DNA from 2 places in the Novosphingobium sp. YAF33 genome. Region 2 is predicted to be linked to the other one. Evidence: riboswitches for the same ligand, from Rfam matches in the RefSeq annotation. Region 2 holds a riboswitch; the other holds the start of a gene.
What was found. A riboswitch is a leader RNA that binds a small molecule or an ion and turns the genes downstream of it on or off. The one in region 2 is predicted to bind cobalamin.

Region 1 (4,207 bases), on a different contig from region 2:
TAAAGGCGCCAACTTGCCGTCAGCGGGCCTGCTCCTGACGCGGCTGGGCGATCCACTTGCCCGAATTGGCATATTCCGGCCGCACGCCCTGGGTCTCGGGCAAGTTGCTGGCCTTGTAGAGCGACTCGCCCCCGCGATCCCGCACGTCGCTGGCATAGACGGGCGCGCGCTCCGCACCCGTGGAAGGGGCGGCGGAGGGCATGGCGGGCGAAGGCGCAGCGGCCTGCCCGGGGCGGAGCGCCTCGGCGGTGCCGAAGCTGCGCTGCACGGCCAGCGGGTCCAGCGCGGCGGTGGCAAGGGCCGAGGCGGCGGACTCGTCGCGGCGATGCGGGGCGGCCAGCGGCTCGCCGCCGAAATAGGCGAAGCGGAACGCGGCAGGGCGGCCCGCGGCGCCGTTGAAGGCATAGAAGCGATGGGCGCCGATGGTGGTCAGATAGTGCAGGCTCGGGGCCCAGTAGGGATTGACCTGGATCGTGTGATAATGCGTCGCCAGACCGATCGGCGTATAGACTTCGCCGGACAGCGCGGCGCGGGCTACGGATTCGGCACGCTGCCAGAAGAAGCGCTGCGGCGCGCGGGCCAGCGATCCGTCGCAGGCGAAGGAGAACTGGCAGCCGGTCGGCCGCTCCGAACCCTGGTAGACGACGCCGCAGACGGTCTTGGGATAGGCCGGATGGGCCACGCGGTTGAGCACGACCTGGGCCACGGCGCGCTGGCCGCCGTCGGGCTCGCTGGCGGCTTCGTAATAGATCGCCGCCGTCAGGCACTGGAGCGCGCGGCTGCGGTCCACCCCGGAATTGTCGATCCGCAGGGCGCGGGCGACCGGGCCGGGGCCGCCGGTTCCGTCATCCGCGTCGGAATGGATGCCTTCGCCTATCTTGAGCACGGGCTGTTCGGCTTCGAGATAGTAATAGGCAGAGCCGGGGAAGCTGGCGCCGGCCTGCTCGAACGGCATGGGCAGAACGGGCGCGCCGCCGGTTTCCGTCCCGGAGGCGGTGAGGCGGTCCCAGGCTTCGGCCGGGGCGAAGGAAGGCGCGGCGAAGGCAGGCAGGGCCACGGCGACGAGCGCGGCCGAGCCGAGCGTCCAGCGCCGCCGCCTGCGTTGCAGCCGCTTGCGTCCGCCGCGCACGAAATGACCCTGGAAATCGCGCGGGCGCGGCTCCCAGGTTTCGGTGCAGGCAGGAAGGGCGGCAGCGGTCACTCGGGTCCTTTCGGCGCATTGTCGGCCAGCGCGGATTTCGCGTTCCACCGGGTCATCGCGTATCTTGCGCCTAACCTGCTTTGCCGGGCGCGGCATCCCTGGAAATCGGCGCGTCCCGAAGCGGTACAGCGGGCAGCGATAGGCTGAATCGCTTAAGAGTTTGTTTGCGATCGTCCCCGGCGATACCGCCGCGCCGCCCTTTGCGCCGCTTGCCAATCCCCCCACTGCCCAGTATCGGCACTCGCGACGTCATGGGTGGCCCGGAGCCGGGCCCCGGGTTTCGTGAAAAGGGAACCCTGGTGGGAATTTCGGCGCAAGTCCGAAGCTGCCCCCGCAACTGTAACCGGGGAGCGCCCCTGCCACGCTATGCCACTGGGTCACACCGGGAAGGCGGCAGGCGGCGCGAAGATCCGGGAGCCAGGAGACCTGCCTTTGACGGTCGTTCCGCAGCCGGGCGGGGTGTCCCGGCATGCAGCGAGCACGCGCATGAGGAAAAGCGCGCGTCTCCGCCATGGACGGCAAAGTCGTTCAGGTTGGAGGAATACGCGTGAAGTACCTGTTTCTGCTGGGGACGGCTCTTGCCGTCTCGACCCCCGCTTTCGCGGATGAAGCCGCAATCGATAGTATCGTCGTCACCGCGACGCGCACCGAAACCCCCACCAGCGAGATCGGCCAGTCCGTCTCGGTCATCACCCGCGAGGATATCGAGCGCACCCAGGCGGTCACCGCGACCGACATCCTGGCCCGCCTGCCGGGTGTGACTTTTGCCCAGTCGGGCGGTTTCGGCCAGCCGGCCAGCGTGTTCATCCGCGGCGCCGAGAACGCGCAGAGCCTCGTGCTGATCGACGGCGTGCGCATCAACGATCCCGGCGACGTGGGCGGCGGCTTCGACTTCGGCAGCCTGACCGTCGGCCAGTTCGACCGCATCGAAGTGGTGCGCGGATCGTCCGGCGTGCTCTGGGGCAGCCGCGCGATCGGCGGCGTCATCAACCTCATCACCGCGCGCCCGACCGAGCAGTGGACCGCGCGCGGCCAGGCCGAATACGGCTGGCGCGACCAGAAGCAGCTCGGCGCCTCGGCGGCGGGCAAGGTCGGGCCGGTGGGCCTGACCCTGGGCGGCAACTGGCTCAAGGGCGACGGCTACTCCGCTTTCGACGAGCGCCTCGGCGGCCAAGAGAAGGACGGCTTCGAGAGCAAGAGCGCCAACGCCCGCGCCGAAGTGGAGCTGGTGAGCGGTCTTACCGCCGATGCCGGGACGTACTGGATCAAGGCCAATTACGATTACGACAACACCGGCGCCGATGCCCTGAACGTGGGCATGAAGCGCGATACCGTGGGCTATGCCAACTTGCGCTACAAGGGGCTGGACGGCCGCCTCAGCGCGCGCCTGGGCTATGGCCTCACCGATACGCGCCGCATCTCGGACGATGCCGTCTTCGGTCCCTACACCACCAATGGCCGCGCCGACCGTTTCGAGGGTCAGGTCTCCTACACCCCCATCGACATGGCCAGCATCCTCGTCGGCGCCGAGACGGAGAAGCAGAAGTTCTCCGACAATTACGGTTCGAAGGATTCGACCTCGATCGACAGCTACTTCGGCATGCTGACCCTGCGCCCCGTCACCGGGCTGACGCTGAACGGCGGCCTGCGCTATGACGACAATTCGGACTTCGGCCACAAGACCACCTTCTCGGCCAACGGTGCCTGGGTGATCGGCGGCAGCGAGGAAGCGCCGATCCTGCGCGCCAGCTACGGAGAGGGCTTCAAGGCGCCGTCGCTCTACCAGCTCTATTCCAATTCCGGCTTCCGCGCGCTCGATCCCGAGACGTCGAAGTCGTGGGATGTCGGCGTGGAGCAGCCCTTTGCGGAAGGCCACGGCACGTTCTCGGTCACTTACTTCGACCGCAAGACGAAGAACCTGATCGATTACGACCTGACCGCCTTCAACTACTACAACGTCGGCCGCGCGCGGGCGAAGGGCGTGGAACTGGGCATGCAGGTGAGCGACTGGGAAGGCTTCGACATGAGCCTTTCGGCCACTTACCTCGACGCTACGAACGAGGTGACCGGCACGCGCCTCGCTCGCCGTCCCAAGACGAACCTCTATGCCAGCCTGGACAAGCACTGGTCGGACGGCTTCCGCCTCGGTGCGGACTTGCGCGTGGGCGGCGGTCGCTATGACGACATCGCCAATACCTACTACCTCGGCGGCAATGTCGTCGTCGGCCTGCGCGGCGCCTTCGACGTGACGCAGAACATCCAGGTCTACGGCCGTGTCGAAAACCTGTTCGACGAGCACTACGAAGTGGTGCGGACATATGGCACCCCGGGCCGCGCGGCTTATGCCGGGGTGCGGGTGAAGATGTGATCCTGTCGTCTGCCCTGACGACATCGGTTGGACGGGGCAGGCGCAAGGCCCGCCGGTTCCTTGTCGTGCTGGCTCTGGCCGGCTCGGCGGCGCTGGCGGGCTGCGGGGGCGGTGACACCACCGAGGCCGCCCCCGCGGTACCGGGCCACGGCGAGAGCGGGGCGGAGCGCCCCACCATCGTCTCGCTCAACCCCTGCACGGACGCCATCCTGGCCGAAGTGATGGATCCGGGGCAGTTGCTGGCGATCTCCAGCTATAGCCAGGATCCCGAGAGCAGCTCGATGCCGATCGCCCGCGCGCGCCGGTACCGGGCGATCTCGGGGACGGTGGAGGAAGTGGCGACGATCCATCCCAGGGTGGTCGTGGCCAGCGCGTTCCTCGACCCTGCGAGCGAGGCGGCATTCCGGCGCCTCGGCTACCGGCTGGTGAAGATGCCGATCGCGTCGGACCTGGGAGCCGCGCGCGAACAGGTCCGCACGCTGGCACGGCTGGCGGGTCATGCCGCGCTGGGCGAAAGGCTGGTGGCCCGCATCGACGCCGCCGTGCGCCGCGATGCGCCGCCGCCGGGCTCAGCGCTTCTTCCGGCAATAGTGTGGGAATCCGGTGGACTGGTGGCGGGCGACCAGACCCTGATCGTT
Region 2 (4,207 bases):
TCGTGGCATCGAAAGGCGCCGTGGCCGCGGCCGCCGCCACCGGCGCGGGCGCCCAGCGCGTCCTGCCGGACGCCGCCCTGCCCGTGGAGACGATGCAGCGCTTCGACGCCGGGCTGGACTGGAAGGTCGGCGTGGTCCGCTCACGCAATGTGCCGGTGCAGAACATCGCCCTGAAGCTCTCGCTCGACCGGGGACGACTGGCCCTGTCGCCGCTGACATTCTCGATGGCGCGCGGCGATGTCGCCTCGGACCTGGTGTTCGACACGCGTCAGCGCCCCTCGGCCGTAAGCTACGACATTCGCCTCAAGTCCACGCCGATGGGCCGTCTGCTGGCCGGCTACGGCGTGGTGGAATCAGGCACGACCGGCACGATCGGCGGCCGCATCAAGCTGGAAGGCCGCGGCGACACGATCCACGATTCGCTCGCTTCGGCATCGGGCCGGATCGCCTTCATCATGCCCCGCGGCACTTTCTGGACGCGCAACGTGCAGCTGGCCGAGCTGGACCTCGGCACATTCGCCTCCAAGATGTTCGAGGGCAAGCTGAAGAAGCCCGTCCAGCTCAACTGCGGCCTGGTGGCCTTCACGGTCCGAGGCGGCACGGCGGCGGCCGACCCGATCCTGATCGACACGTCGAAGAATGTCATCACCGGGCGCGGCGGCTTCAGCTTCGATACCGAGGCGCTCGACATGGGCTTCCGCGCGGACGGCAAGAAGTTCAGCCTGTTTTCCGGGCAGTCACCCGTCGGCATCGGCGGCCGCTTCGCCAAGCCCTCCCTTCAGGTCATCAGCCCGCAATTGCTCGGCCGCGCCGGGGTGGGCCTTGGACTGGCCGTGGCGGCGACGCCGGTGGCGGGGCTACTCGCCTTCGTGGACGTGGGCGATGCCAAGTCCGCCGCCTGCGGCCCGGTGCTGTCGGGCGCCAATGCGCAGTCCCAGCGCACCGCCAAGGGCAAGCCGCGCGACGACGTCGGCTCCGGCCGTCCCGACAAGAACGACTGAGTTTCCTCCGCCGCGACAGCTCCGCTCGGAACGGACGTGAACCGGAACGGGCGCGCTCTGGCCGGCTTCGCCCACGCGAATACATCCCGCTTGCACAGGGCGCACGCCCCGGCTAGCTCATCGCGTCCGCCATTTCCGCAAGGAGGGCGGGCAATGATCGCGCTGGTGCCTCGAAAGAGGCTTAATAGGGAACACGGTGAGAGAGGCTTCCTCTTGAATCCGAGGCTGTCCCTGCAACTGTAAGCGGTGAGCGCGATGCACATCACGCGGCGGGGCAATGCCCCCTGCCGCAGCCACTGGGCCGGACGCTAAATCCTGCGAGGCCTGGGAAGGCCGTGCATCGAGCGATGACCCGTGAGCCAGGAGACCTGCCAGCGTACGGTCGCTCTTGCTTTGGTCCAGGGGATGGCCGGGGCACGGTGATTTTTCCGTCTGAGCGACGAACCAGCGGCAAGGGCCGCACGGTGCGCTGAGCGGTCGTCCCGAATCCGGGCGCCCGGCCGGTCAGTGCGCCGGTCGTTCGCGGGCCTGGGTTCGCGAGCGGCAGACCCTTGCCAAAAGCTCGCTTGGCGCCCGGCAGGGGAATGAAATGAAGATCGCAACCGTTTCGCACGCGGCGCTTGCCGCGGCGCTGACTCTCGCCTGCGCCGCGCAGGCCCGGGCCGCGGATGGCGGGAAGGTCGAGGGCCGGAAGTTCGGGGGCCTGGAGGCCGATGCCGCAGAGGCGGATGGCCCTTCGATCGTCGTCACCGGGCAGAGCCTGGAAGAGACGCTGCCGCAGGAACTCTCCCGCTACGGCAACGACGTCGTCACCGTCGATGAACGGCAGATCCGCAACAGCGGCGCGGTGGATGTGACCAAGGCGCTGGACCAAGTACCCGGCCTCTACGTGCGCGGCCGCAATGGCCCGTTCACTTACGTAGACGTCTCGCTGCAGGGTTCGCGCACGCAGGACGTGCTCTGGACGATGGACGGCATCCGCCTCAACAACCGCCTGTATGGCAGCACCTCGCCCAACGACACGCTGCCCGCCAGCATGATCGAGCGGATCGAGGTCCTGCGCGGCGGAGAGAGCGTGTTCTACGGCACCCAGGCCTCGGCCGGAGTGATCAACGTGGTGACGCGCAGCTTTTCCGACGATCCGGGCGGCCAGGTCAATGCCTCGGTCGACAGCTGGGGCGGCACGACCCTGGACGGCTATGCGCGCGGCGCCCTGGGCGACCACCGCTTCGTGGCCTATGCCTCGCACAATCGCTCGGAAGGCTACCTGCCCTACAGCGCCTATCAGCCCAGCCTCACCGACCGGCACCTCGGCTACGACTTGTGGTCGGCCGGGCTCAAGTACCAGTACGCGCTGGCGCCGGATCTCGCGCTCAACGCGCAGTACCAGCATACCGAGGCGAAGCTCGACAACCTATCCCCCACCCGCATTCGCGAGAGCCGCAACGACCGGAACGAGGAAGTGGCCAGCCTGCGGCTCGACTACACCGGCAGCGACAGTGTGCAGTTCTTCCTGAAAGGCTATTTCCACGACTGGAAGACCGCCTACATCCAGATCCGCAATTCGCTGCCCGGCCATCAGCCCCAGGTGATCTATCCAGCCGGCACCTTCTGGGGCTACCGCGACTGGGGCGGCAGCGCGGTGATGAAGCTGCATCTGCACCCCGGCCTGGAATACCTGCTGGGCTACGACTTCCAGAACTTCAGCGGCCGGGACGACGTGCTGCTGATCGCGCCGACCAGCGAGCAGGTCCACGCCGGGATCCTGCAGCTTCGCACCACCGACGAGATCTCGTCGAAGGGCCGCCTGGCGGCGGGCCTGCGCTACAATCGCACGGACGGCGCGCGCAAGACGATCTGGAACGTCTCGGGCCGCTACGACTTTGCCGAGGCGCTCTATCTGGAAGCCAATGGCGGCACCGCCTTCGTGCTGCCCGACGCCTCGCAGCTCTACGGCAACGACCCTTGCTGCGAGGTGGGCAATCCGAACCTCAAGGCGGAGCAGAGCCTTTCGCTCAACCTCTCGGCAGGCGGCATCCTGCCGCTGGGCGCGGCCTCGCTGGGCTGGAAGGCGACCTATTTCGACCGCCGCATCACGGACATGATCGACAGCGTCTACGACGATCCCGCCTTCCCCGGCGGCACTTACGCCAACCTCGACGGCAAGGTCCGCTCGCAAGGCGCGGAGCTGGAACTCGACGCGCGCTGGCCGGGCGGCTGGGGCATCTCGGCCAGCTACACATATGCCCGCGTGCGCGAAAAGGGCGCATCGACGCAGCTGGACCGCAACCCCAAGCAATATGCCAAGGCCGCCTTGTCCTATGCGCCCGAAGACCAGCCCTTCGGCGCGAGCCTCAACGCCAGCTGGATCGGCGATGTCTGGTCGACCGCATCCGGCGCGGGGCGGCAAAACTACGGCAACTACGCCCTGCTCGATGTCGGCGCCTATCTTTACGTCGATGGGGCGGCGCGGCGGAACCGCTTCGGCGTCAATATCGAGAACCTGCTCGACCGGGAATATGCCACGCGCGGCTACCTTTCGGCCGCGACCGACCAGGGCGTGCTCGATGGCAGCAACAGCCGCTTCCTCTATTTCAACCGGGGCGTGCCGCGCACGCTGCGGATGCAATACGGCCTGAGTTTCTGACGCCGTGACCGCGCTCCAGCCTTCCAAGGCGCCCGGTAGCCTGCTGCCCCGCAGCTTGCTGCCGCGCCCCGTCCTCGTCCTTCATCGCTGGCTCGGCGTCTTCGTCGGGCTGCTGATGACCCTCTGGTGCCTGTCGGGCTTCGTGATGATCTACGTGGACTATCCGAGGCTGGAGCCGGCAGCGCAGTTGCAGGGCCTGGCGCCGCTGCAACTGCCGCCCGGTCCGGTCTGGAACGATACCGCGTGGGAAGAGGCAGGCCTCGCGCCAGACCTGCCGATCGCCTCCGCGCGCGTCGAGATGATGGCCGGCCGCCCGGTCCTGCGGATCGTTTCCGCGGCCACCGGCGACCGCTCCATCGCGCAGATGCGGACCATGCCAGAAACCATCGACCTGGCCATGGGGCGGAAGCTTGCCCCGCCCGGGCGCGCCGACCTCGCCAGGATCGCGGCGGACTACGCCCGCGGCCATGCGATCGGCGGCGCAGCGCCCGCTCTGTCCGAAACCGGCATCGACCAGTGGACGGTGCAGACCTACCGGCGGAGCGCCCCGCTCTACCGC

Region 1: it holds a riboswitch for cobalamin, as region 2 does, so the genes downstream of both, AB4Z00_RS00975 (TonB-dependent receptor domain-containing protein) here and AB4Z00_RS24995 (TonB-dependent receptor plug domain-containing protein) in region 2, are expected to answer to the same signal.

Annotation. Positions count from the first base shown of each region.
Region 1 is NZ_JBFRCW010000001.1:207,200-211,406, reverse strand. It holds gene AB4Z00_RS00980 (cell wall hydrolase) at 20-1,201, opposite strand; cobalamin riboswitch at 1,438-1,649, shown strand; gene AB4Z00_RS00975 (TonB-dependent receptor domain-containing protein) at 1,749-3,569, shown strand; gene AB4Z00_RS00970 (ABC transporter substrate-binding protein) at 3,566-4,207, shown strand, end outside.
Region 2 is NZ_JBFRCW010000022.1:23,065-27,271, forward strand. It holds gene AB4Z00_RS24990 (AsmA family protein) at 1-1,001, shown strand, start outside; cobalamin riboswitch at 1,150-1,391, shown strand; gene AB4Z00_RS24995 (TonB-dependent receptor plug domain-containing protein) at 1,591-3,648, shown strand; gene AB4Z00_RS25000 (PepSY domain-containing protein) at 3,653-4,207, shown strand, end outside.